Regions from separate parts of the Streptomyces sp. Pv4-95 genome, predicted to be linked through region 1. Evidence: riboswitches for the same ligand, from Rfam matches in the RefSeq annotation. Region 1 holds a riboswitch; each other region holds the start of a gene.
What was found. Region 1 has a riboswitch for thiamine pyrophosphate ahead of QOM21_RS00420 (purine-cytosine permease family protein). Riboswitches for the same ligand answer to the same signal wherever they lie in the genome.
Positions count from the first base shown of each region.

Region 2: another riboswitch for thiamine pyrophosphate. It lies ahead of thiC (phosphomethylpyrimidine synthase ThiC); the one in region 1 lies ahead of QOM21_RS00420 (purine-cytosine permease family protein).
Region 3: another riboswitch for thiamine pyrophosphate. It lies ahead of thiO (glycine oxidase ThiO); the one in region 1 lies ahead of QOM21_RS00420 (purine-cytosine permease family protein).
Region 4: another riboswitch for thiamine pyrophosphate. It lies ahead of QOM21_RS10790 (thiamine ABC transporter substrate binding subunit); the one in region 1 lies ahead of QOM21_RS00420 (purine-cytosine permease family protein).

Region 1 is NZ_CP127172.1:91,331-97,183, forward strand. Features, by position in the region: partial or broken gene QOM21_RS00415 (LUD domain-containing protein) at 1-98, opposite strand, end outside; gene QOM21_RS00420 (purine-cytosine permease family protein) at 310-1,710, opposite strand; TPP riboswitch at 1,701-1,795, opposite strand; gene QOM21_RS00425 (Tn3 family transposase) at 1,973-2,311, opposite strand; gene QOM21_RS00430 (DUF418 domain-containing protein) at 2,417-3,505, opposite strand; gene QOM21_RS00435 (hypothetical protein) at 4,393-4,761, shown strand; gene QOM21_RS00440 (metallophosphoesterase) at 5,049-5,853, shown strand, end outside.
Region 2 is NZ_CP127172.1:4,096,002-4,101,854, reverse strand. Features, by position in the region: gene QOM21_RS17975 (IclR family transcriptional regulator) at 1-682, shown strand, start outside; gene QOM21_RS17970 (SsgA family sporulation/cell division regulator) at 787-1,209, shown strand; gene QOM21_RS17965 (YibE/F family protein) at 1,266-2,651, opposite strand; TPP riboswitch at 2,721-2,878, shown strand; gene thiC (phosphomethylpyrimidine synthase ThiC) at 2,873-4,651, shown strand; gene QOM21_RS17955 (hypothetical protein) at 5,117-5,853, opposite strand, start outside.
Region 3 is NZ_CP127172.1:6,116,752-6,122,604, forward strand. Features, by position in the region: gene pknB (Stk1 family PASTA domain-containing Ser/Thr kinase) at 1-115, opposite strand, end outside; gene QOM21_RS26770 (thiazole synthase) at 262-1,056, opposite strand; gene thiS (sulfur carrier protein ThiS) at 1,066-1,281, opposite strand; gene thiO (glycine oxidase ThiO) at 1,278-2,504, opposite strand; TPP riboswitch at 2,502-2,614, opposite strand; gene QOM21_RS26785 (NAD(P)/FAD-dependent oxidoreductase) at 2,771-4,012, shown strand; gene QOM21_RS26790 (Rv2175c family DNA-binding protein) at 4,169-4,534, shown strand; gene thiE (thiamine phosphate synthase) at 4,651-5,301, shown strand; gene metF (methylenetetrahydrofolate reductase [NAD(P)H]) at 5,481-5,853, shown strand, end outside.
Region 4 is NZ_CP127172.1:2,462,329-2,468,181, forward strand. Features, by position in the region: gene QOM21_RS10785 (ABC transporter permease) at 1-692, opposite strand, end outside; gene QOM21_RS10790 (thiamine ABC transporter substrate binding subunit) at 668-1,747, opposite strand; TPP riboswitch at 1,852-1,972, opposite strand; gene rlmN (23S rRNA (adenine(2503)-C(2))-methyltransferase RlmN) at 2,006-3,112, opposite strand; gene QOM21_RS10800 (phosphatidate cytidylyltransferase) at 3,393-4,568, opposite strand; gene frr (ribosome recycling factor) at 4,568-5,125, opposite strand; gene pyrH (UMP kinase) at 5,301-5,853, opposite strand, start outside.

The DNA of each region.
Region 1 (5,853 bases):
GGACTCGACCACTGACAGGTGCCGGTCTCGGCGATCGCGAAGTTGGTGCCGGAGATCGCCACCTCTGCCGCCATGAACTTCTCGCGTAGCGTGCCGCGTCCTCGGCGTCCTCGGCACTGTCGGAGGCGTCCACGCCGCGACCGCCCCCTCCCGTACCCGCGAGCGTGATGATCTCGGATGCGTCGCCCCGGGTCCGCTGTCGGGCGCAGCCACCGCCCCAGCTCCCCCGCCAGTGCGTTCGCGCGGGCAGCGTGCCGACGGGCACCAGGGCGAGCACCCATGGCATGCTCTCGGCGATCGCCGCCCCTGTCAGCGGCGGGAACGAAGCCGCAAGGGCGCGTAGACGATGAGTGCCACGAGGAAGGCCACGTAGTACGACAGGTCGGCGCCGTGCAGTGCGTCCGCGATCGGGCCCACGTACAGGCTGGTGTTCATGAACGGTATGGCGGCGGCGAAGGCGGCGGCGAAGGCGAGCAGGGCGGGGTAGGCCGGCTGTCGCCGCTCGGACTCAGCGGCGATGTCGAGCGCCGCTCCGCCCCGTGCGCGGGCCCGCGCACGCCAGTCGACGATGACGATCGCGACGAAGCCAGGAATCCAGTAGCCGACGAACAGCAGCACGTTCTGGAAGCGCGCGGTGGTGTCCGCCGCGTGCATCCACAGCACGAGGGGGAATCCGAGCGCGGCCGCGAGGGCGGCGGCCGCGGGGCGCGGGATGCGCACCCCGACCGTCTGCAGGGCCAGCGAACCGCTGTAGTCGTTCATCGCGTTACTGCACAGCGCGGCCAGCGCCACGGCGAGCAGCCCGAAGCCACCCAGCGCCCCACCGCCGAGGAGCTCGCTCACCCCGCCGGCCGTCTGGTCGGTCAGCACGGAGGCGCCCCACAGCCCGAGCGTCTGGACGGCCACGAAGGACACCACAAGGCCGAGCAGCGTGTACCAGAACATGCGTGTACGCGAGGTCGAGGCCGGCAGGTAGCGGCTGAAGTCACTGGCGTACGGGGCCCAGGACAGGGCGAGACTCAGCGCGATGGTGCTGGTCAGGGCGAAAGCACCGACACGGTCCGCACCATGGACGGAGCCGTGGGCTGCGGGGTGCACGCCGTCCAGCAGCCGCCAGGCGATCAGCGCGAAGGCCGCGCCGAGCACGAACGTCATGACGATCTGCAGGCGGTGGATCGCCTCGTAGCCGAAGACTCCGAGGACACCTTGGGCGACCAGCATGACCAGGACACCGAGCCAGAAGGGCCAGCCGCACAGCCGGGCCAGCGCGTCCCCGCCGAACAGCCCGATCAGCGCGTCCCACGCGATGGAGGACAGCCACTGCAGGACCCCGGGCAGCGCGACGGCCCGGCCGAACGCCAGCCCAGCCAGAGGCAGTTGACCTGCTCCGGTCCGGCTTCCCCAGGTCCCCAGGTAGGCGGTGGGCACCGCACCGAGGACCGTACCGAGCACGACGGCAGCGAGCGCGGTGGCGAAGTCCAGGCCGAGCGCGACGCCGACCGTGCCGGTGAAGACGCCGGTCATGGTCAGATTGGGGGCGAACCACACGGTGAAAAGGCGCCCGGCCGTGCCGTAGCGGTTACTCTCCGGAATCGGCTCGATGCCGTGCGCCTCGACGGTCAGGTCGCCGGGCGCCGCAGGCATCCGGCCGTCGAAGGCGGCCGGCCTGCCGTCGGCGGTCAGCCCACTGGAAACATGCGTCCACGACATGAAGACATCCCTCCGCCAGTACGAACTGGTTCAGGTTCGACGGGTGTGATCTCAGCCCCCTGGTGGGGCACCCCGTGTCCGGTATGCCAAACACCTTAACGCGCCCTCTGGTGTGCTCATGCAGGCGGGGAGAGGACGGTGAGGGTGCCGGACGGACATCGCGCTCGGCAACCTCTCCCCCGCACACTTCAGGTGCGGACCGTAACTGCCGCTTTCCCGGGCGCGGCCCTCTGGTTCAGCGGGCGTGAGTGACCGGATCGACCTATGCCGCTTGCCGACCCTCCGCCGACCTCCGCCACCCGCCCCTGCCCCTGCCCCGCCCGGAGGCACCTTCACACCGGGCGGTCTTGGTCAAACGTAGCGATCCGGGCACGGTCGGGAGCAGCAGGTCCAGCCCCTTGGTCATGTCGAGACGGTAGGTGCCGTGCGGGTTGATGCCCGACCAGAAGAGCGCGGTCGGTCCGCGCCTGTCCTCGTCGGACAGCTTTTTCGCCCCGGCCCGTTCGGCGAGGACCTGCTGCGACAACAGAGTGTTGACGTGGACCAGCGCGGACTGGAGCAGGTGGAGCCCGACATCCACCTGAGCGTCGTCCGTGTGCATCCCAATGGAACGGCTGAGGGGGAAGTCGTGGGCTCCAAGATCCTTTCAGTGTCCGGCCGCTCGCCTGCGTCCGCTGAGGCTCCCGGCCGAGACTGGCTGCTGGAGTCAGCGCCGTAGCAGTCGCTTCTGCACCGATTCCAGCGGTCCGTGCTCGAACCGCCGCAGCCACAGGCGTGCCCCGATCACCAGCACCAGGCACATCGCCGCCCACAGACCCATCACCCACCACGGGCCGCTGTCCGCCCAACGGGACGCCAGACCCAGGCCGATGCCGTAGCAGCCCAGCATGGCGAGCACGTTCTGCAGTACGTAGCAGGACAGGGCCGTACGGCCGACGGAGGTCAGGGCGGAGGTCAATGGGCCCGGGTGGCGGAGCCGGTCCATCACCATGCCGACGAGGCCGAGGTAGCCGATCGCCAGCACCGGCGCCGCCACGTACCGCTCCAGGAAGAAGAAGTCCGAACCGCCCAGCACGGCAAAGGTGGTGAGGGGTAGGCCGATCCCCAGTCCCCACCCGGCCAGCCGACGTCGAATGCGCCGCCCCGCTGCATCGCTCTGAAAGGCCCCGCCCCTGAAGAGCCGTACGCCGAGCAGGAACAGGAACACCAACAGCCCGAAGGAGAGCACCGGTTCCATGCGCAGCACCATGGCGTGCGACAGCCGGAAGGCGACCTGTTCCGCGTAACCGCCCTTGGCGTACAGCGCCACGGCCTCGGCGTCGGGTCCGCCATCCGTCCCGCCGCCCGATGCGAGCAGCATGGCAGCCGTGAGCAGCGTCATCGCCACCAGGTGGAGTCCGCCCATGACGATCCACGTCACGCGCTGGGCCCGCGCGGAACGCGTGAGCAGCCAGGCCACCAGCAACGCGACCACCGCGTACCCCATCAACACATCCCAGGCAAAGACGAGTACGAAGTGCACGGTCCCCTCGGCGAAGAGGAACAGCGCCCGCCACGTGTACCGGCCCGGCCACGGCTGCCCGCGCTTGGCAGCCGACCGGAACTGGATGGCCAGCCCGACCCCGAAGAGGATCGTCAGCATCGACAGAAACTTGCCGTTCGCGAGGGACCGGAAGATCGTCTCCGCCACCCCGGCAAGGGATGACGAGTAGTGAGCCTCCATCGAGGTTCCGGCGTTCCCGCTGAGGACGCCCCACTCGGCGCCCGGCCCGGCGAAGATCCAGACGTTGCTCATCAACGTCCCGAGAATCGCCACCCCACGCAACACATCCAGCAACGGCAGGCGCGCCCGCGCCCCGCAGCCTGCGCTCCCGGTGGCCCCCTCCGCCGCTACGACCGACTGCGTCCCCATTACCTCGGCCACCCCAACTCCCCCCGTATTGCTCGCTTTCCCACCATGGTCGGGGCGCTCGGGACCGGATTCTTCGTCCGCAGCGACGACATCCCACTACATCCTTCGATGCAGTAAGTGCGAGACGCCCGGCGTGTCCCGTCGGTGTCAACGAGGACAGCCAATCCCGTTTCTGGAGCATGCGACGCTTGCGCAACGGAAGGGGCGGCGCCGAAATCCTTCGGTGCCGCCCCTTCCCACTGTCTGTCTGCGTGCTCAGGAGCCCCCGTGGCGTCCCCGAACATGGGACCGTCCCCCGAGTTTCCGATGCCTACGGACGAGGCACCGAAGCTCACCGCGCCGGTGCCCGTGATGCCCCCGGTGGAGCCGCGCAGGACCCACACGGCGCCGTCGTCTTCTGTTCTCGCCGCCCGCGCCCGCTCATCAGATCACCACGCCCCACGAGCCGTGATCATCCACGACGGGGCGCGCCCACTGCGGGCGCGCCACTCCAAGATCCGCTTCCGCAGCAGCCCCTGGGCCCCGGCCGGCGGCTGAAGGAATCAGCCGCTCCCTTGGATGCAGCGGGGGCACCCGGGGGCGCAGGAGCCGAGCGGATGAGCTGGGCATGCTTGCCCTACCCCTCAACTGATGGTTTGGCCCGGGAAGGTGAGGGGGGGCCTGAATGCGTCCCTAACGTGGTTCGTGCCGTGGCCTTCGGGCTGCGATGCGGTGTCGCTTCCGGCGGCACCGGAGCAGTGACAGACGCAGTGGCAGACAAGGAGCACTGAGTGGCGAACTTCCAGACGGGCGAGATTCCCCCCGGCTTCGCGTTCACCGAGAGCGGCGGGCTCATCCACTACAAGTACGGCATCGTTCTGGCCGTCCCGGCAGCCAACCAGGCCGGCTGGTCAGGCGACATGTGGATCAGCTTCGCCGCCGCCTGGGCGGATGCAAAGATCAAGGTGAACTGGCACGACGGCACCAACTGGAGCGCCGCCGTGGACTTGAACGTCACGAACGCGGGCGGCCGCGTCCACAACGGCGCGAAACTCCCGACGAGTACGCAGAAGATCGCCATCGGGCGCGTCAAGAAGAGCGCTACCGACAGCGAGGACGACATCCCCGTCAGCTGGCTGCTCCAAGTCGCCGAGGCATGATCCAGGCCCCCTCCTAAAACTCCCGATGCCCGGTCCGGCTCAGCAGGCCGGCCCGGGCATCGGCGTGGTGGCCGTAGCCTTGCCGGCCGAGCAGGTCAGCGCCGTTGTTGAAGGCAATGATGTCGTCGCAGCGGTTGAGCGGTGCCTCCTCTACGAGGCGGGCCCTGTGCCGATGTCCATGAGGCGGCGGCAACTCGTCTGGCTCGATCAATGATCAGCAAGACGTCCCCTGGGACAACGGGATACATTGCGCGCGTCGACGGTCTGGCTGCTTGAGGAGGGGAAGCGTGACCGACACCAGCAAAGCCCGATCCGCGGACGAGTCAGCGCATGCGACCCAGCAGAGCCGACTGCGCCGCCTGATGCGCTTTATCCCTATGATCGCCCCCGTCCTGCTGTGGACGGTGCCTTGCTGGGTGCTGCTGTACGCAGGCCAGGACTGGCCACTCCCCGTGACGCTGGGCGGCACCGCCTTTTTCGGCCTCGGTCTGATCGGGATGCCGCTCGCGATGGTGCGCGGCCACGGCCGGCGGCAGCAGGACTGGGCGGCGATCGTCGGCGACACCCTCCTTGGCACCATCTGGGTGCTGTTCACCTGGTCCGTTCTGCTCGGCGTCCTGCTGCGCCTCGCCCTGACGGTGGCCGGCGCAGGCGACGGACAGAACCGGGCCCGGATCGTCACCTGGGCGGTCCTCGGCGTAGCCGCCGTGCTGCTCGCCTGGGGGTACGCCGAGGCCCGCCGGGTACCACGGGTGCGCCACCTCGACGTACAACTCCCGCGCCTGGGCGCCGGATTGGACGGAACCCGCGTCGCCCTCATCACCGACACCCACTACGGCCCACTCGACCGCGCCCGCTGGTCGGCGCGAGTCTGCGCGACGGTCAACACCCTGGAGGCCGATCTGGTCTGCCACACCGGCGACATCGCCGACGGCACGGCCGAACGCCGCCGCGCCCAGGCCGCTCCGCTCGGCACCGTGCGAGCCACCCGGGCCCGGGTCTACGTAACCGGAAATCACGAGTACTACGGCGAGGCCCAGGGCTGGGTAGACCTGATGGACGAGCTGGGTTGGGAGCCTCTGCGCAACCGGC
Region 2 (5,853 bases), 4.0 Mb from region 1:
CGACGGAGCACCCGCGAAGCAACTCGCCCGGGAGATCGGCCTCCCCCTCCCGACGACCTATCACCTGCTGCGGACCCTGACCCACGAGGGATATCTGCGCCGCGAGAACGGCGTCTTCGTGTTCGGGGAGGCGGCCGAGGCCATCGGCCAGGTCGGCGCCCGGCGCCGGCAGCGCGTCCATATCGCCGAGGCGCTGGCCATGGCCGGACGGGAATTGGGCGCCGCCGTCTACTTCGCCGTCTACCGCGAGGGTGAAGTGGAAGTAGTGGCGGTGACCGACGAGCCGGATCGGCCGCCGGTCGAGGAGTGGGTGGACTTCCGCACCACCGCGCACGCACATGCGATCGGACAATGCCTGCTCGCGCAGTTGGACGAAAACGCCCGTAAGGAGCATTTGTCCCGATATCCAGTGCAGTCCATAACGCCATTTTCCGTGCGATCAGAGGACGATCTGCTGCACCGTTTGGATACGGTGCGTCGCGGTCAAGCCGCTTTCGAGCATCAGGAATATGCCCTGGGCACCGTCTGTTCGGCGATCCCCATCCAGGTCGGTACCGCGGCCGCCACCCTGGCGGTTTCTCTTCCGGTCTCCGAGCTGCATCGATTGCGTAACGTGACGAGCCGACTACGGAAAATGGCGGAGGCGACACTAACGACACTCGCCTTCTCTATCAGTATCTGAAAACTCACTCCTTGTGATCTGCTTGCACGTGACAGACGATGGCGTCAATAGGGCTTCGGGGGACGATTCCCGGCCATCTCCGATCAAGTGCGGGGCAGTGGTTGATGACCGACACAGTTCAGGCAGAAGTGATCATGAGCTTTCTCGTCTCGGAGGAGCTCGCGTTCCGGATCCCGGTGGAGCTGGATTTCGACAGCGCCGATCCGTACGCCGTCCGGCTCACCTTCGATCTCCCCGGTGATGTGCCCGTGACCTGGGCTTTCAGCCGCGAACTGCTTCTGGACGGGCTGAGCCGGCCGTCCGGTGAGGGCGATGTGCGCATCGAACCGTCCTCCGCGGAGCACCTCAGCGACATCTTCATCAGCCTCCAAGTCGGTGCGGAGAAGGCCCTGTTCCGGGTCAGCGCGCCCCCGCTGGTCGCCTTCCTGGACCGGACGGACCGGTTGGTGCCGCTCGGCAAGGAAGAGGTCTTCGACACGCTGGAGGCCGTACTGGACCGGATCCTCACGGAGGCGCCGGCCGGCTGATGCCCCGAAGGGCCGGCCCAGTCGGTCATGCCCCGCCGACCCGGCCGTGCCGGTCCTCACTGCTTTCGGCGCCTGCCCCGCGACCCGCGCCGTCCGGACCGCCCCCGCGCGGCGCTTCGCTGTGCCCCGAAGCCGTCGGCAGCGCCCGGTGAGGAGGCGCCGGTGTCCGGTGCGGTGCCGGGCGCCGCCGTGCTCTGCCCCTTGCGGTCCGCGGAGACGACCATCGCCGCGAGCAGCGTCGTCAGCGGCACCGAGGCGACGAGCCCGATGCTGCCCACCAGCGTGCGCACGATCTCCTCCGCGACCACCTCGCTCGTGGCGACGGTCCCCACATCGCTCTGTGCGATCGAGAACAGCAAAAACAGCGGCAGTGCGGCGCCCGCGTAGGCCAGCACCAGCGTGTTGACGACGGACGCGATGTGATCCCGTCCGATGCGCATCGCCGCGCTGTAGAGCGTGCGCCAACTCGCCGACGGATTGGCCTCCTTCAGCTCCCAGACCGCGGCGGTCTGGGTCACCGTCACATCGTCGAGCACACCCAGCGAGCCGATGATGATCCCCGCCAGCAGCAGGCCCCGGATCTCGATGTCCGGGTACAGGCCGTGCACCAGCCCGGTGGTGTCGTCGGTGTTACCGGTCAGCAGCGCCCAGCCGACGAACACCGACCCGAGCAGGCCGATCAGCAGCAGTGAGGCGAGCGTCCCGAGTACGGCGACCGACGTTCTGGCGGTCAGCCCGTGGCACAGATAGAGCGCGATCAGCATGATCGCGCTGCCCCCGACCACCGCCACGACCAGCGGATTGGAGCCCTGCAGGATGGCCGGGAGGATGAACAGCGTCAGCACGCCGAAGCTCGCCAGCAGCGCCACCAGCGCGAGAACCCCGCGCAGTCGTCCTACGGCCACGACCGCGAACGCGAAGATCGCGGCGAGCACCCACATCGGGAAGCTCCGGTCGACGTCGCTGACCGAGTACTGCAGATCCTTGGGCGCCTTGGGGGAGTACGCGACCACCACGTCCTGCCCGGTCGTGTAGTGCCGCGAGGCGTCCGGGGTCACCACCGTCTGGAACGTCCGCCCGGCGTTCTCGCCCGTGGTGACCTTGATCGTCACCTGCTCGCAGTCCTTGCCGGTCGTCGACCCCCCGCTCGGTGGCTGCCCCGGCGGCGGCGTGGGCTGCGGCTGCTGCTCGGCATGGACGTCGGCGCAGTTGACCTTGTCCACCTGGAGCACCGTCGCCTGCTCGGTGGGCTGGTCGAAGCCCACACCGGACGGTTTGTGAGAGGGCGCGCCGCCGGGCCAGAGCACGGCCAGACCGACGACCACCGCGACGGCGAACGGGATCAGCACGGCCGCGATGACCTTGCGCAGATGACGGGACACCGGCGCGGCAGGCGCGTGGCCGTGCGCGTGGGAATGCGTATGGGGCTCCTGGCTGCTCACCGCCCGATCATCGCAAGAACCCAGGGGCCCCCTGGCCACCGCGCCGCATCGGCAGCTACCGTGGTGGCACTTTGCAATCGCGGGAGCTCGGAGCACCGGGCTGAGAGGGCGCTGACCTCCGCGGGACGTCCGGCAGACGCCGGAACGCAACCCACGGGAAATCGCTGCGTCGACCGCCGAACCTGTTACCGGGTAATGCCGGCGTAGGGAGTTGGGTCAATATGACTCTGCAGGATGCACGCACGCCCGAAAACGGTGCCGGCGACGGCGTCGAGCCGACGATCGGCTGGCACAAGGGCTATGTCTCCGGTTCGCGGCCCGACCTTCGGGTCCCGGTCCGGAAGGTGCACCTCACCAACGGCAAGGACGTGACGCTCTACGACACGTCAGGTCCGTACACCGATCCCCAGATCGAGACCGACGTCCGCCGCGGTCTCGCGCCGCTGCGGGAGAACTGGATCGTCTCGCGGGGCGACACCGAGGAGTACGCGGGCCGGCCGCTGCGGCCGGAGGACGACGGCCTCAAGCACACCTCGCCGCGCGGCGGCCTCAAGAACCTCGATGCGGTCTTCCCGGGCCGCCCCCGTCTGCCGCGCCGCGGCCGGGACGGCGCCGCCGTCACCCAGCTCGCGTACGCGCAGCGCGGGGAGGTCACCGCGGAGATGGAGTACGTCGCCATCCGCGAGAACGTCACGCCCGAGTTCGTGCGCGACGAGATCGCGGCGGGACGCGCGGTGCTGCCGGCCAACATCAACCACCCGGAGATCGAGCCGATGATCATCGGCAAGAACTTCCTGGTGAAGGTGAACGCCAACATCGGCAACTCCGCGGTCACCTCCTCGATCGAGGAGGAGGTGGACAAGATGACCTGGGCGACCCAGTGGGGCGCCGACACGGTCATGGACCTCTCCACCGGCCGCAACATCCACACCACGCGCGAGTGGGTGCTGCGCAACTCCCCCGTCCCCATCGGCACCGTCCCCCTCTACCAGGCACTGGAGAAGGTCGACGGCAAGGCCGAGGAGCTGACCTGGGAGATCTACAAGGACACCGTCATCGAGCAGGCCGAACAGGGCGTCGACTACATGACGGTGCACGCCGGCGTGCTGCTCCGTTACGTGCCCCTCACGGCCCGCCGCAAGACCGGCATCGTCTCGCGGGGCGGCTCGATCATGGCCGCCTGGTGCCTGGCGCACCACCAGGAGTCCTTCCTCTACACGCACTTCGAGGAACTCTGCGACATCCTCGCCTCCTACGACGTCACCTACTCACTCGGTGACGGCCTGCGCCCCGGCTCCATCGCGGACGCCAACGACGAGGCGCAGTTCGCCGAGCTGCGCACTCTCGGGGAGCTGAACACCATCGCCAAGCGGCACGGTGTCCAGACGATGATCGAGGGCCCGGGACACGTCCCGATGCACAAGATCAAGGAGAACATCGACCTCCAGCAGGAGATCTGCGAAGAGGCGCCGTTCTACACCCTCGGCCCGCTGACCACCGACATCGCGCCCGCCTACGACCACATCACCTCCGGTATCGGTGCCGCGATGATCGCCTGGTGGGGCACCGCGATGCTCTGCTACGTCACGCCCAAGGAGCACCTGGGCCTGCCGGACCGCGACGACGTCAAGACCGGCGTCATCACCTACAAGATCGCGGCCCATGCGGCGGACCTCGCCAAGGGCCACCCAGGCGCCCAGGAATGGGACGACGCGCTCTCCGACGCCCGCTTCGAGTTCCGCTGGGAGGACCAGTTCAACCTGGCCCTCGACCCGGACACCGCCCGGTCCTTCCACGACCAGACGCTGCCCGCGGAACCGGCGAAGACGGCCCACTTCTGCTCGATGTGCGGCCCGAAGTTCTGCTCCATGAAGATCTCCCAGGACATCCGCCGCGAACACGGCGGCGACCTGGCGATCGACCCCGAGGCCGGCATGGCAGAGAAGTCCAAGGAATTCGCAGCAGCAGGCAATCGCGTCTACCTGCCCCTCGCCGACTGACCCCTGCTGCGACCCGACCCGAACCAACCGAGCGCCGTCGCCGGAAGCTTCCCCATCCGGCGACGGCGCTTCGGCGTCGCTGGCCAGGGCGCATCGTTAAGGGTGTTGAGGTGCGGCGCCCCGAAAGAGAAATCAAGGCGCCGCATTCTGCGTATCAGTTGGGATCATTGAGCTGATTTCTTAACGCCCGCTGCGTACGGAAATGAGCGCGCCTGCCATCATATGCGCCCTCAGGCGCTCACCGTGAAAGGCATCCCGAGGCCGTCGCGAACTCTGGGCGGAGGATGCCGTCGTGTTCGCGCCGGATCAGGAGCGGGAATTCGGTCGGTGCCGAGGGGATCTCCGTGGGCATTGGCGGAATCCACGCGGGTGTGAATGGCGGGCCGTTGGGGTTGCCGTCCCGGGGAGGGCCCCTGGGCAGAGGAAGAGCGGACCCGGCGAACGGGCGCCGGCCGTGCGCGGTTGTTATTCCGGGCTGTGGTCCGGGCCGCCGTATTCGGGGCTGGTGAAGTCGGGGCTGGAGTAGCGGGGGCGCGAGGCGGAGCCGCTGTCGGGGCTGGTGAAGTCGGGGCGGGAGTAGCCCAGGGTGGGGATGCGGCTCTTGGGCTCGGAGTGCGGCCGGGGGACGTAACGCGAAGGGTCGGGATCCGGGCCCCGTGCGGTGTCGCTGCGCGCCTCGCGGAGGAACGGCAGCAGGCCGCGCTCCAGGAGGGCGTGCCGCCACTCGTCGTGTGCGCGGTGGAGTTCCTCGTCCGCCGCGTCCTCTCTCACGTCGGGTGCGGACGACGAGCCGTTGCGCAGCGCCGTGACGACGAGGCCGCCCATGGCGATCAGGGCGCCCGTCGCGGTGAGCGCGGCGAAGATCCAGCCGACGCTGATCAGCGGGCGCGCCGCGGCCTGGTCCGGGCCGAAGGCGCGCAGGACGTAGCCGATGAGGAGGAAGAGGATGGCGGCGATGCCGGCGAGGACCGGTGCGAGGACGGCGATCATGGCGGCCAGCCCCGCGCCTGCCGTCCCCGGGGCCTCGATCGCGGCCGTGGCCGGAACGTGCTCCTGCCCGGCTGCCGCGTCCTCCTGGCCGTCCGCCGCTTCGGCCGACACCGCGGACGGTGCCGCCCGCAGTGCGGTGCGGAGTTCCACATAGCGTTGGTATTCAGCCGTCGCGCAGGCGGCGATGGCGCTGGTGGCGCCGAGGGCCATCG
Region 3 (5,853 bases), 6.0 Mb from region 1:
GGGTGTCCACGGCCCGGTAGACGGTGGCCATACCGCCGGCGGCGATGCGCGCCTGGACGCGGTAGCGGCCGTCGAGCAGCTGGCCCACGAGCGGGTCCTGAAGGGTGGTATCCACGGCAGACGAGTCTACGAGGAAGCACCGACAGGAGTACGCCGCGGCGGTCCCCCGCGGCGTACTGCAGCCGAACGGTGACAGGACCGCCGTTTCCGGACGGTGCCCGCCCGCCGCTCCCGGGCCCGGAGCGGAGGGCGGCCCGCCGGTCAGAACGCGGGTCGCTCCGGATCCAGCTCCGCCACGCCCTCGGCGGGCGAGGACGCCTGCGCGAAGTGCCGGCGCGGGATCCGGCCCGCGCGGTGCGCCAGCCGGCCGGCCTCGACCGCGTGCCGCATGGCGTCCGCCATCAGCTCCGGCTCCTGGGCCCGGGTCACCGCGGACGCCAGCATCACCGCCGCGCAGCCCAGCTCCATGGCGAGCGCGGCGTCGGAGGCGGTGCCGGCACCGGCGTCCAGCACGACCGGGACCCCGGCCCGCTCGGTGATCAGCTGGAAGTTGTGCGGGTTGCGGATGCCCAGGCCGGAGCCGATGGGGGAGCCGAGCGGCATGATCGCGGCGCAGCCCACCTCCTCCAGCTTGCGGGCCAGCACGGGGTCGTCGTTGGTGTACGGCAGCACCGTGAAGCCGTCGTCCACCAGCGTCTCGGCGGCGTCCAGCAGCTCGATCGGGTCGGGCAGCAGGGTGCGCTCGTCGGCGACGACCTCCAGCTTGACCCAGTCCGTGCCGAGCGCCTCCCGGGCGAGCCGGGCGGTGAGGACCGCCTCGCCCGCGGTGAAGCAGCCGGCGGTGTTCGGCAGCACCTGGATGCCGTGCCGTTCCAGCACGGACAGCACCGAGCCCTGCACGGTCGGGTCCAGGCGCCGCATGGCGACCGTCGTCAGTTCCGTACCGGAGGCGAGCAGCGCACGCTCCAGGACGTCGAGGCTGGGCGCGCCACCGGTCCCCATGATCAGACGGGACCGGAACGTGGTCCCGGCGATGGTGAGAAGATCATCGGCCATCGGTGCGGATCAGCCTCCCTGGACCGCGGTGAGCACCTCGACGCGGTCACCGTCGCCGAGGGGGGTGAGGGGCCAGCGGGTGCGCGGCACCACGGTCTCGTTGACCGCGGCGGCGACACCCGCCGGCGCCTTGGACAGGGTCGCGACGAGCCGGTCCAGGGTGAGGCCGGCGGGGACGTCGCGGGACTCGCCGTTGACGGACACGGATACGGTCGGGGCGCTCATACGGGCTGCTCCTGTGGGGCGCGGGCGCTTTCCGGCCGCGCACCGGCGGTGGCGGAGAAGCGCGCGGGGGAGAAGGGGCGGGCCTCTTCCGGGAGGTTTCCGGTGGCCAGTACCTCGGCCATCGCGTCGCCGGTGACCGGGGTCAGCAGCACCCCGTTGCGGAAGTGGCCGGTGGCCAGGTGGAGGCCGGGCAGCGCGGTCGGGCCCAGCATCGGGGCATTGTCCGGCGAGGTGGGACGCAGGCCCGCGCAGGTCTCGACGAGCGGCAGCTCGGTGATGCCGGGGACCAGCTCGTGCGCGTCCCGCAGCAGCTCGTAGACCCCGCCGGCGGTGACGGTGGTGTCCCAGCCCAGCTCCTCGCTGGTGGCGCCGACGACCAGTTCCCCGTCTTCCCGGGGCACCAGATACAGCGGGCCGCCGCGGACGACCGCCCGTACGGTGCGCGACAGCAGGGGCGAGCCCCCGCGTGGCGGCTCCGGCATGCGCAGCCGCAGCACCTGGCCCTTGACCGGGCGCACCGGCGGCAGCACCTCCTCGGGGACACCGGCAAGCCGCCCGCTGTGACTGCCCCCGGCCAGCACGACCTGGCCGGCCGACAGGCGGGTGCCGTCGGCGAGCCCGGCGCCTGCCGCCCGGCCGCCCTGGACCGTCAGCCGCTCCGCCCAGCTGCGGTGGAAGGCCACCCCGGCGCGTTCGCAGGCGATCAGCAGGGCGCTCGCCAGCCGGCGCGGGTCCACCTGGTGGTCGCCGTCCACCCGCAGACCGCCGCGTACGCCGGGCGCGAGCATCGGCTCAAGACGGCGGCACTCGCGCCCCGTCAGCCACTGCGAATCCAGCCCCGACCGGGTCTGCAGCGCGTGCAGCTCGCGGAGGTGGGCGCGGTCGTCGGCGTCCAGGGCGACGGCGAGGGTGCCGCACCTGCGGTAGCCGATCCGCTGCCCGCTGGACTCCTCCAGCTCGGCCGCGAAACGCGGATAGCGCTCCGCGGAGGCGACGTTGAGCCCGAGCAGGGTCTGCTCGCCGTAATGCAGCTCGGTGACGGCGGCGAGCATGCCCGCGGCGACGCGGGCGGCCCCACCGCCGGGCGCGGGGTCGGCCACGGCGGCGCGCAGCCCGCGGCCGGCCGCCCGCCAGGCGGTGACCAGTCCGATGATGCCGCCCCCGATGACGAGGACATCGGGGTGCGTGTCCGCAGGAGCCGATGGTGTGGCAGGTGGATGCATGGGCGTCCAGCCCCTCCCTTCGCCGGCATGACCCGGATCAGGTTCGTACGGTCGGAGGCCGGCCAGCCTCCCTCTCAGCCCGGTGCGTCCGGGCTCCCGCGAGTGCGTGTACCCGTCACCCTAATACGCGCCCGCGACACGTCGTAAGGGAGCGCCCCCGGGCCTTCGGCGGGCCGGCCTACCCGCGAGCGCCCCGGTGACGCTGTGTCAGAGATCTCCTTGCGCGCTGCTGCGAACGGCGCGACCCGCCGTCCTAGAGTGATCGGGTGAGCGAGCAGAGCAAGTCCTCCCAGGCCCCTGACCGCACGCCGCGCGTGGTGATCGTCGGCGCGGGAATCGCGGGTGTGCAGACCGCGGTCGCGCTGCGCGAACAGGGCTGGCGCGGCGCGATCACGCTGCTCGGCGACGAGCCCCACCAGCCGTACGACCGGCCCCCGCTGTCCAAGGCGGTGCTGCTCGGCAAGGCCGACGGCTCCGCCTTCGACGTCGACTTCCCCGCCCTCGGCATCGATCTGCAGCTCAGCAGGCCGGTCACCGGCCTGGCGCCGGACGCCCATGTCGTCGAGACGGCCGACGGGCCGGTGCCGTACGACTACGCCGTGATCGCCACCGGCGCCGATCCGATCCACCTGCCGGGCGGTGAGTCGCAGCCGGGCGTCCATCTGCTGCGCACCCTCGACGACGCGGAGCGGCTGCGGCCGGTGCTGGCCGCCGGGAAGCGCATCGTCGTCGTGGGGGCCGGCTGGATCGGTGCCGAGTTCGCGACCGCCGCCCGCGAGTCCGGCTGCCCGGTCACCGTCGTCGAGGCGTCCGACCGCCCGCTGGCCGGTGCGCTGCCCGCCGAGGTCGCAGGCCACATGACCAGCTGGTACACCGAGGCGGGGGCCGAGCTGCGCACCGGCGTACCGGTCGATTCCGTTCGGCCGGGCGCGGTCGAGCTGGCGGACGGCACGACGCTGCCCGCCGACGCGGTGGTGGTCGGCATCGGTGCCAGGCCGGCGACCGGCTGGCTGGGCGGTTCGGGAATCGAGCTGGCCCCGCAGGACGGCTCCGTGGTGGCCGACAAGTGGCTGCACACCTCCGCCCCCGATGTGTTCGCGGTCGGCGACTGCGCCTCCTTCCCGTCCGCCCGCTACGGCCGCCGGCTGCTGATCCACCACTGGGACAACGCCCTCCAGGGCCCGCGCACGGTCGCCGAGAACATCGCCCGCGGCGCCGCGCCCGGCATGGTCTACGACCCGGTCCCGTACTTCTGGTCCGAGCAGTTCGGCCGGTTCGTGCAGTACGCGGGCCACCACCCGGCGGCCGACACGCTGGTCTGGCGCGGCGATCCGGCCGGCGCCGCATGGACGGTGCTGTGGCTGCGCGAGGGCGCCCTGGTGGCGCTGCTGGCCGTGGGGCGCCCCCGGGACCTCGCGCAGGGGCGCAAGCTCATCGAGCGCGGCACGAGGCTGGATCCCGACCGTGCGGCACTGGCCTCCGTACCGCTGAAATCGGCGGCCCGGTAGCGGGCGGATCGGGGCGCTCACCGGGCGCCGCGCCGCCGGAGGAGGGCCGGGCCACCAGGCGGGGCGGCCCGCGCGGCTCACCCAGCGGTGTGCCCGCGGGGCCCTTACGGCGATGCCCGGCTACCGGCTGTCAGTGCGAGGTGGCACGCTTGTCCTGTGACCGAGATTGACGCAAACATCGATGGACTCGTCCCCGCCTGGCTCACCCTCCCCGACATCGCCGAAGAGTTCGACCTCGAGGTGACGCGCGTCCGGCAGCTGGTCAAGGAGGGCCAGCTGATCGCGGTGCGCCGCGGCGAGAACAGGGCACTGCACGTGCCGGCCGACTTCATCAAGGACGGCAAGATCGTCAAGGGCCTGGTCGGGACCCTGACCCTCCTGCGCGACGACGGCTTCGCCGACGAGGAGATGCTGGAGTGGCTCTTCACGCCCGACGAGAGCCTGCCCGGCACCCCGGCGCAGGCGCTGCGCGAGAATCGCGGCACGGAGGTGAAGCGCCGCGCTCAGGCGCTCGCCGTCTGACGCACCGGCGCGAACACGCGCACATCAGCACACACCAGCATCCGTAACCGCATCCGAGGGGTGTACGGGCCGGACCGTCCGGCCCGTACACCGCCGACCTGGGGGGACACCGCCCGATGGACACCGCACGACAGGCCCTGGCCGACGCCCGGCTGTATCTGTGCACGGACGCCCGCAAGCGGCAGGGCGACCTCCCGCAGTTCCTGGACGCGGTGCTCTCCTCCGGTGTGGACATCGTCCAGCTGCGCGACAAGGGCATGGAGGCGGCCGAGGAGCTCGACCACCTCGAAGTCCTCGCGGACGCCTGCCGGCGGCACGGCAAGCTGCTGGCGGTCAACGACCGCGCGGACGTCGCCCACGCCGCCGGCGCCGAGGTGCTGCATCTGGGACAGGGCGACATCCCGGTGCCCGCGGCCCGCGCCGTCCTCGGCACGGGCGTGCTCATCGGCCGCTCCACCCACGCCGAGGCAGAGGTGGACGCCGCGATCGCCGAACCGGGCGTGGACTACTTCTGCACGGGGCCGTGCTGGCCGACGCCCACCAAGCCCGGCCGCCACGCCCCCGGCCTCGACCTGGTCCGCCACACCGCCTCCCGCGCCCCCGAGCGCCCCTGGTTCGCGATCGGCGGGATCGACGCCGACAACCTGGACGAGGTGCTGGATGCCGGCGCGCGGCGGATCGTGGTGGTCCGCGCGCTCACCGAGGCGGACGACCCCGCCGCGGCGGCCGCGTCGCTGGCGAAGCGGGTACGCGCCCGGGACGTGTGAGGCTCGGGCACACCGCAGGCGCGGAACCACCGCGCCGCGTGCCCTGTTCCAGGTGGCGCCGCTTCTTTCAGGACGCGCGGATGGCCGGGAGATGTCCAACCAGTGGACATGAAACCGGCTTACCAGGCATAACGCCGGTGCCGGTTGGAGTGTGACCGGCCGGTGGTTAACCTGCCCGTATGGCCCTAGGTACAGCTTCCACCAGGACTGATCGCGCACGGACTGTGCGCGAGCTGCTGGCTTCCGGCAAGCAGTCGTATTCGTTCGAGTTCGCCGCCCCGAAGACCGAGAAGGGCGAGCGGACCCTGTGGAACGCCATTCGCCGGATCGAGGCCGTCTCCCCGACCTTCGTCTCCGTGACGTACGGCGCCGGCGGCACCTCCCGTGACGGCACGGTGCGCGCCACCGAGCGCATCGCCACGGACACCACCCTCACCCCGGTCGCCCACCTGACCGCGGTCAACCACTCCACGGCCGACCTGCGCAACATCATCGGGCAGTACGCCGGTGCGGGTATCCGCAACATGCTCGCGCTGCGCGGGGACCCGCCGG
Region 4 (5,853 bases), 2.4 Mb from region 1:
CCGCCCAGGATCTGCACCACCCCGAAGGAGGTGAAGGTGAAGAGGAAGACCATCAGGGCGGCGGCCGCGACGGCCGGTCCCAGCGCGGGCAGCGTCACCCGCCGCCAGGCCGCGAACCGTCCGGCGCCCAGCACCCGGGCGGCCTCTTCCTGACGGGGGTCGAGCTGCCCCCACAGGCCGCCGACGGTCCGTACGACCACCGCGTAGTTGAAGAAGACATGCGCCAGCAGGATCGCCCACACCGAGGTGTCCAGCCGTACGCCCCACAGGTCGTCCAGCAGGCCGCCCCGCCCGACCAGCGCGAGGAACGCCGAGCCGACGACGACGGTCGGCAGCACGAACGGCACCATCACGACGGCCCGCAGCAGCTGTTTGCCGGGGAAGTCGAAGCGCGCGAAGACATACGCGCCGGGCAGCGCGATCAGCAGCGTCAGCGCGGTGGAGGCGGCCGCCTGCCAGACGGTGAACCACAGGACGTGCAGCAGGTCCGGGTCGCCGATCACCTCACCGATCCGGGAGAGCTGCCACTGCCCGCCGTCCTTCAGCCCCCGCCCGACGATCGAGACGACGGGGTAGGCGAAGAACAGCGCGAAGAAGGCGAGCGGCAGGGCCATCAGGCCGAGCCGCACCGCCGTTCCCCGCGCGGTGTTCCCGCGGCGGCCGTGGGCTACTTCAGAACGAGCGAGGACCACTGCTTGATCCACTGTTCGCGGTTCTCGGTGATGTTCTCGGGGGCGAGCGTCGCCGGCTTGTCGATCGTCGCGCCGTACTTGGTGAACACCTCGGGCAGCTCGGCGTCCTCGCGGGCCGGGTTGACGAACATCTGCAGCGGCACGTCCTCCTGGAACTGCTTGCTCAGCAGGAAGTCCAGCAGCGCCTTGCCGCCCTTCTCGTTCCGCGCGCCCTTGAGCAGGCCGCCGAACTCGATCTGGCGGAAGCAGGTGCCGGTCGCGACGCCGGTGGGCGCCTGCTCGGGCTGCGGCTTCTTGTCGAGGACCTCGGCCGGCGGGCTGGACGCGTAGGAGACCACCAGCGGCTTGTCGCCCTTGCCCTTGGCGGCGGCGGAGCCCGTGAACCGCTCGTAGTACGCCTGCTCCCAGCCGTCGACGACCTCGACGCCGTTGGCCTTGAGCTTCTTCCAGTAGTCCTGCCAGCCGTCGGCGCCGTACTTCGCGATGGTGCCGAGCTGGAAGGCGAGGCCCGGCGAGGACGTCGCGGCGTTCTCCGTCAGCAGCAGCCCCTTGTACTCGGGCTTGATCAGGTCGTCGAAGCTCTTCGGCGGCGCGATCTTGTGCTTCTCGAACCAGGCGCGGTCGTAGTTGACGCAGGTGTCGCCGTAGTCGAGGGGGGTGACGCGGTGCTCGGCCTTGTCGAGCTGGAGCTCGCCCGGGACGCTGTCCAGGCCCTTGGCCTTGTACGGGCTGAAGATGCCCTCGTCCAGGCCGCGGGAGAGCAGGGTGTTGTCGATGCCGAAGAACACATCGCCCTGCGGGTTGCCCTTGGACAGGATCGCCTGGTTGACGGCCTTGCCGGCATCGCCGCCCTTGAGCATCTTGACCTTGTAGCCGCTCTTCTTCTCGAAGTCGGCGAGCACCGACTTCGACACGTTGAAGGAGTCGTGGCTGACGAGCGTCACGGTCTTGGCGTCCGTGTCGCTCCCACCGCCGGAGCCGCCGCATGCGGCGAGGGCGCTCATACCGACCGCGGCGGCGAGGGCGGTCGCGATGACCTTGCTGGTGGTGCTCACTGATTTCCTCCTGGCTGGCCAGGAAGAGACGCGGCCCCGCCCGGGGTCCACCGCCGGGGGCGTCGAAGGACGTACCGGGCAGCGACCGGGGCGGGGCGCAACAGCATGAGTGACGACCGAACTTCCTACCCGGAATGACCCGGGCGAGGTTCAAGGGTCTGCGGGCACCGTATGACTACGACGCGTCCGCACTCTCAGCGCTGTGGCGCTCCCCTGTCGGAATGTGCATTTGTTCGATCACACGGTACCAGCGAGCGGTCAGCGTTCCGAGGCCGCGAGCTGCCCGCAGGCCCCGTCGATCTCCTGGCCGCGGGTGTCCCGCACGGTCACCGGGACGCCGTGCGCCTCGATGGCCTGCACGAAGGCCCGCTCGTCCTCGGGCCGCGAGGCGGTCCACTTCGAGCCGGGCGTCGGGTTCAGCGGGATCAGGTTGACATGGACGCGCTTGCCCTTGAGCAGCCGTCCCAGCAGGTCACCGCGCCACGCCTGGTCGTTGATGTCCCGGATCAGCGCGTACTCGATGGAGATGCGCCGCCCGGACTTCTCCGCGTACTCCCAGGCCGCGTCCAGCACCTCGCGGACCTTCCAGCGGGTGTTGACGGGCACCAGTTCGTCCCGCAGCTCGTCGTCCGGGGCGTGCAGCGACACCGCGAGCCGGCACTTGAACCCCTCGTCGGCGAACCGCAGCATCGCCGGCACCAGGCCGACGGTGGAGACGGTGATGCCGCGCTGGGACAGCCCCAGGCCGTCCGGCTCGGGGTCCGTCAGACGCCGGATGGCGCCGACCACCCGCTTGTAGTTGGCCAGCGGCTCGCCCATGCCCATGAAGACGATGTTGGAGAGCCGCGCCGGGCCGCCGGGCACCTCGCCGTCGCGCAGCGCCCGCATCCCGTCGACGATCTGGTGCACGATCTCGGCCGTCGAGAGGTTGCGGTCCAGCCCGGCCTGGCCGGTGGCGCAGAACGGGCAGTTCATGCCGCAGCCGGCCTGCGAGGAGATGCACATGGTGACCCGGTCCGGGTAGCGCATCAGCACGGACTCGACGAGCGTGCCGTCGTGCAGCTTCCACAGCGTCTTGCGGGTGGTGTCGTCGTCGCACGAGATGTGCCGCACCACGTTCATCAGGTCCGGCAGCAGCTCCGCCGCCAGCTTCTCGCGCGCCGCCGCCGGAATGTCGGTCCACTGCGCCGGGTCGTGCGCGTAGCGGGCGAAGTAGTGCTGCGACAGCTGCTTGGCACGAAAGGGCTTCTCACCGATCGCGGCGACCGCCTCACGGCGCTCGGCAGGTTCAAGATCGGCAAGGTGCCGCGGGGGCTTCTTGGCCCCGCGCGGCGCGACAAAGGTGAGTTCTCCGGGTGCAGGCATGGTCCGTCCAGTGTGGCAGATCGCCCGCACCGCCCCGGTCCCCGGCGGAGTGGGGGCCGTCACCCCGGGCGCCGTGACCACCTCGGGCCTCATCGGACAGCGGCGCCAGGTCGGCCCCGGGCAGGACCACGGGCAGCCGGCACGCCATGGGCAAGCCCCCGGAAGCACCACCGCGCCCCGGACAACGAGAAACCGCCCGGGCGCTATCGCCCGGGCGGTTTCCCATAAAGCTGCTCTCCAGCCGCTTCCTGCCGCGTGCCGGTTGTCCTGCCCGTCCCCGTCAGCCGGCGCCCACGAAGATGACGAACAGGAGCCAGACGACCGGGGCGGTCGGCAGCAAGGAGTCGAGGCGGTCCATGATGCCGCCGTGGCCCGGCAGCAGGGTGCCCATGTCCTTGATCCCGAGATCGCGCTTGATCATGGACTCGCCGAGATCGCCGAGGGTGGCGCTGGCCGCGACCGCGAGGCCGAGCAGCAGGCCCTGCCACCAGGCACCGTCCTGGATCAGGAACTCCATGCACAGCGCGCCGGCGACCATCGCGAAGGCCACCGCGCCGAGGAGTCCCTCGCGGGTCTTGCCGGGGCTGATGCGCGGCGCGAGCTTGGTCTTGCCGAAGCGCCAGCCGACCGCGTACGCGCCGGTGTCGCTGACGACCGTCAGCAGCAGGAACGTCAGCACCCGCTGCGGGCCGTCGTCCTCGGCGGCGAGCATCAGGGCCACGAACGTCGCGAGGAACGGGACGTAGAACGCCGCGAAGATCCCGGCGGTGACGTCCCGCAGGTAGTTCTCGGGCGCGTCCGTCATCCGCCAGACCAGGACGGCCAGCGCGGTGAGCGACATCGCCACCCACGCGCCCTCGGCGCCCCGCACATACCCGGCGATCACCATGGCGGTGCCGCCGATCGCGAGCGGCACCAGCGGTACGCGGATGTCCTTGCGCTCCGCCAGCCGCGAGGTCAGCTCCCACAGGCCCACGACCACGGCGATCGCTATCACGCCGATGAACAGGGGCTTGTAGACGAAGAGGGAGGCGGCGATGACCACGCCGAGGCCGACACCGACTCCTATCGCGGCGCGCAGATTGCGGCCCGCGCTCTTCTTCTGCGGCTTCTCTCGGTCCTGCGAGCTCTCGGGCCCGGGAGAACCGGGGAAAGAGGTGGGCATGGGCTCCTGCGGCTTTTCGTCGCGGAACAGGGGGCCGCTCAGCCGAGCAGCCCCCCGGTCGTCCCGGTGATCCCGGTCGTCCCGGATGTCCCGGGGGTCCCGGTCGTCGTCCTGGTGTCCGCCTGCGTCGGGCACGATGGGCATGGGCCGAGTCTGCGCCGCGTCGCCCGCGTCGTGCACGGGACCCGCCGGGGCGGGGGGCGCGGCGCCGCGCAGTGCGGCGGCCGGGCCCTGATCGGGTGGTCCCCAGCGACCGGCGCCGGGCGGGGCCCCCCAGGATGACTCGTTCATCAGACCTCGAGGAGCTCGGATTCCTTGTGCTTGAGCAGCTCGTCCACCTGCGCGACGTACTTCGCGGTGGTGTCGTCGAGCTCCTTCTCCGCGCGGCGCACCTCGTCCTCGCCGGACTCCTTGTCCTTGACGAGCTTGTCGAGGGTTTCCTTGGCCTTGCGGCGCACGCTGCGAATCGAGATCTTCGCGTCCTCGCCCTTGGTCTTGGCGACCTTGATGTACTCCCGGCGACGCTCCTCGGTGAGTTCGGGGAACGTCACACGGATGATGTTGCCGTCGTTGCTCGGGTTGACGCCGAGGTCGGAGTCGCGAATGGCCTGCTCGATGTTGCGCATCGCGCTCTTGTCGAACGGGGTCACCACGGCCATCCGCGGCTCGGGCACCGAGAACGACGCCAGCTGGTTGATCGGCGTCATGGCGCCGTAGTAGTCCGCCACGATCTTGTTGAACATCGCCGGGTGCGCACGCCCGGTGCGAATCGCGGCGAAGTCCTCCTTGGCGACCACGACGGCCTTCTCCATCTTCTCCTCGGCCTCGAGGAGGATCTCTTCGATCACCACTTGCTCCTGGTCATATCGGTAAGAAGCAGAGCCTCGCCCCTGCCGCGCGTCTTCTCCTGCACGGTGTCCGACCGGCAGGCGGTTGTCCATCCCCGTACCGGGGTCTTCCCCCGGCCGGGAGTTGCCGCCCGTACAGGCCGATGCCCGTACGGAATCACGGCAGTTGGGGCCGTCAGGCCCGGGTGCCCTGATCGCTGACGAGCGTGCCGATCTTCTCACCCTTCACCGCGCGCGCGATGTTGCCCTCGGCGAGCAGTTCGAAGACGAGGATCGGGAGCTTGTTGTCGCGGCACAGCGTGATGGCGGTGGCATCGGCGATCTTCAGGTCGCGGGTGATGACCTCGCCGTATTCGAGGGCGTCGAACTTGACCGCGTCCGGGTTCTTCTTGGGGTCGGAGTCGTAGACCCCGTCCACGCCGTTCTTGCCCATCAGCATGGCCTCTGCGTCGATCTCCAGGGCGCGCTGGGCGGCGGTGGTATCAGTGGAGAAGTACGGCATGCCCATACCGGCGCCGAAGATGACGACCCGGCCCTTCTCCAGGTGGCGCACCGCGCGCAGCGGGATGTACGGCTCCGCGACCTGGCCCATGGTGATGGCGGTCTGGACGCGGGAGTCGATGCCCTCCTTCTCCAGGAAGTCCTGGAGGGCCAGGCAGTTCATGACCGTGCCGAGCATGCCCATGTAGTCGGAGCGTGCCCGGTCCATGCCGCGCTGCTGGAGTTCG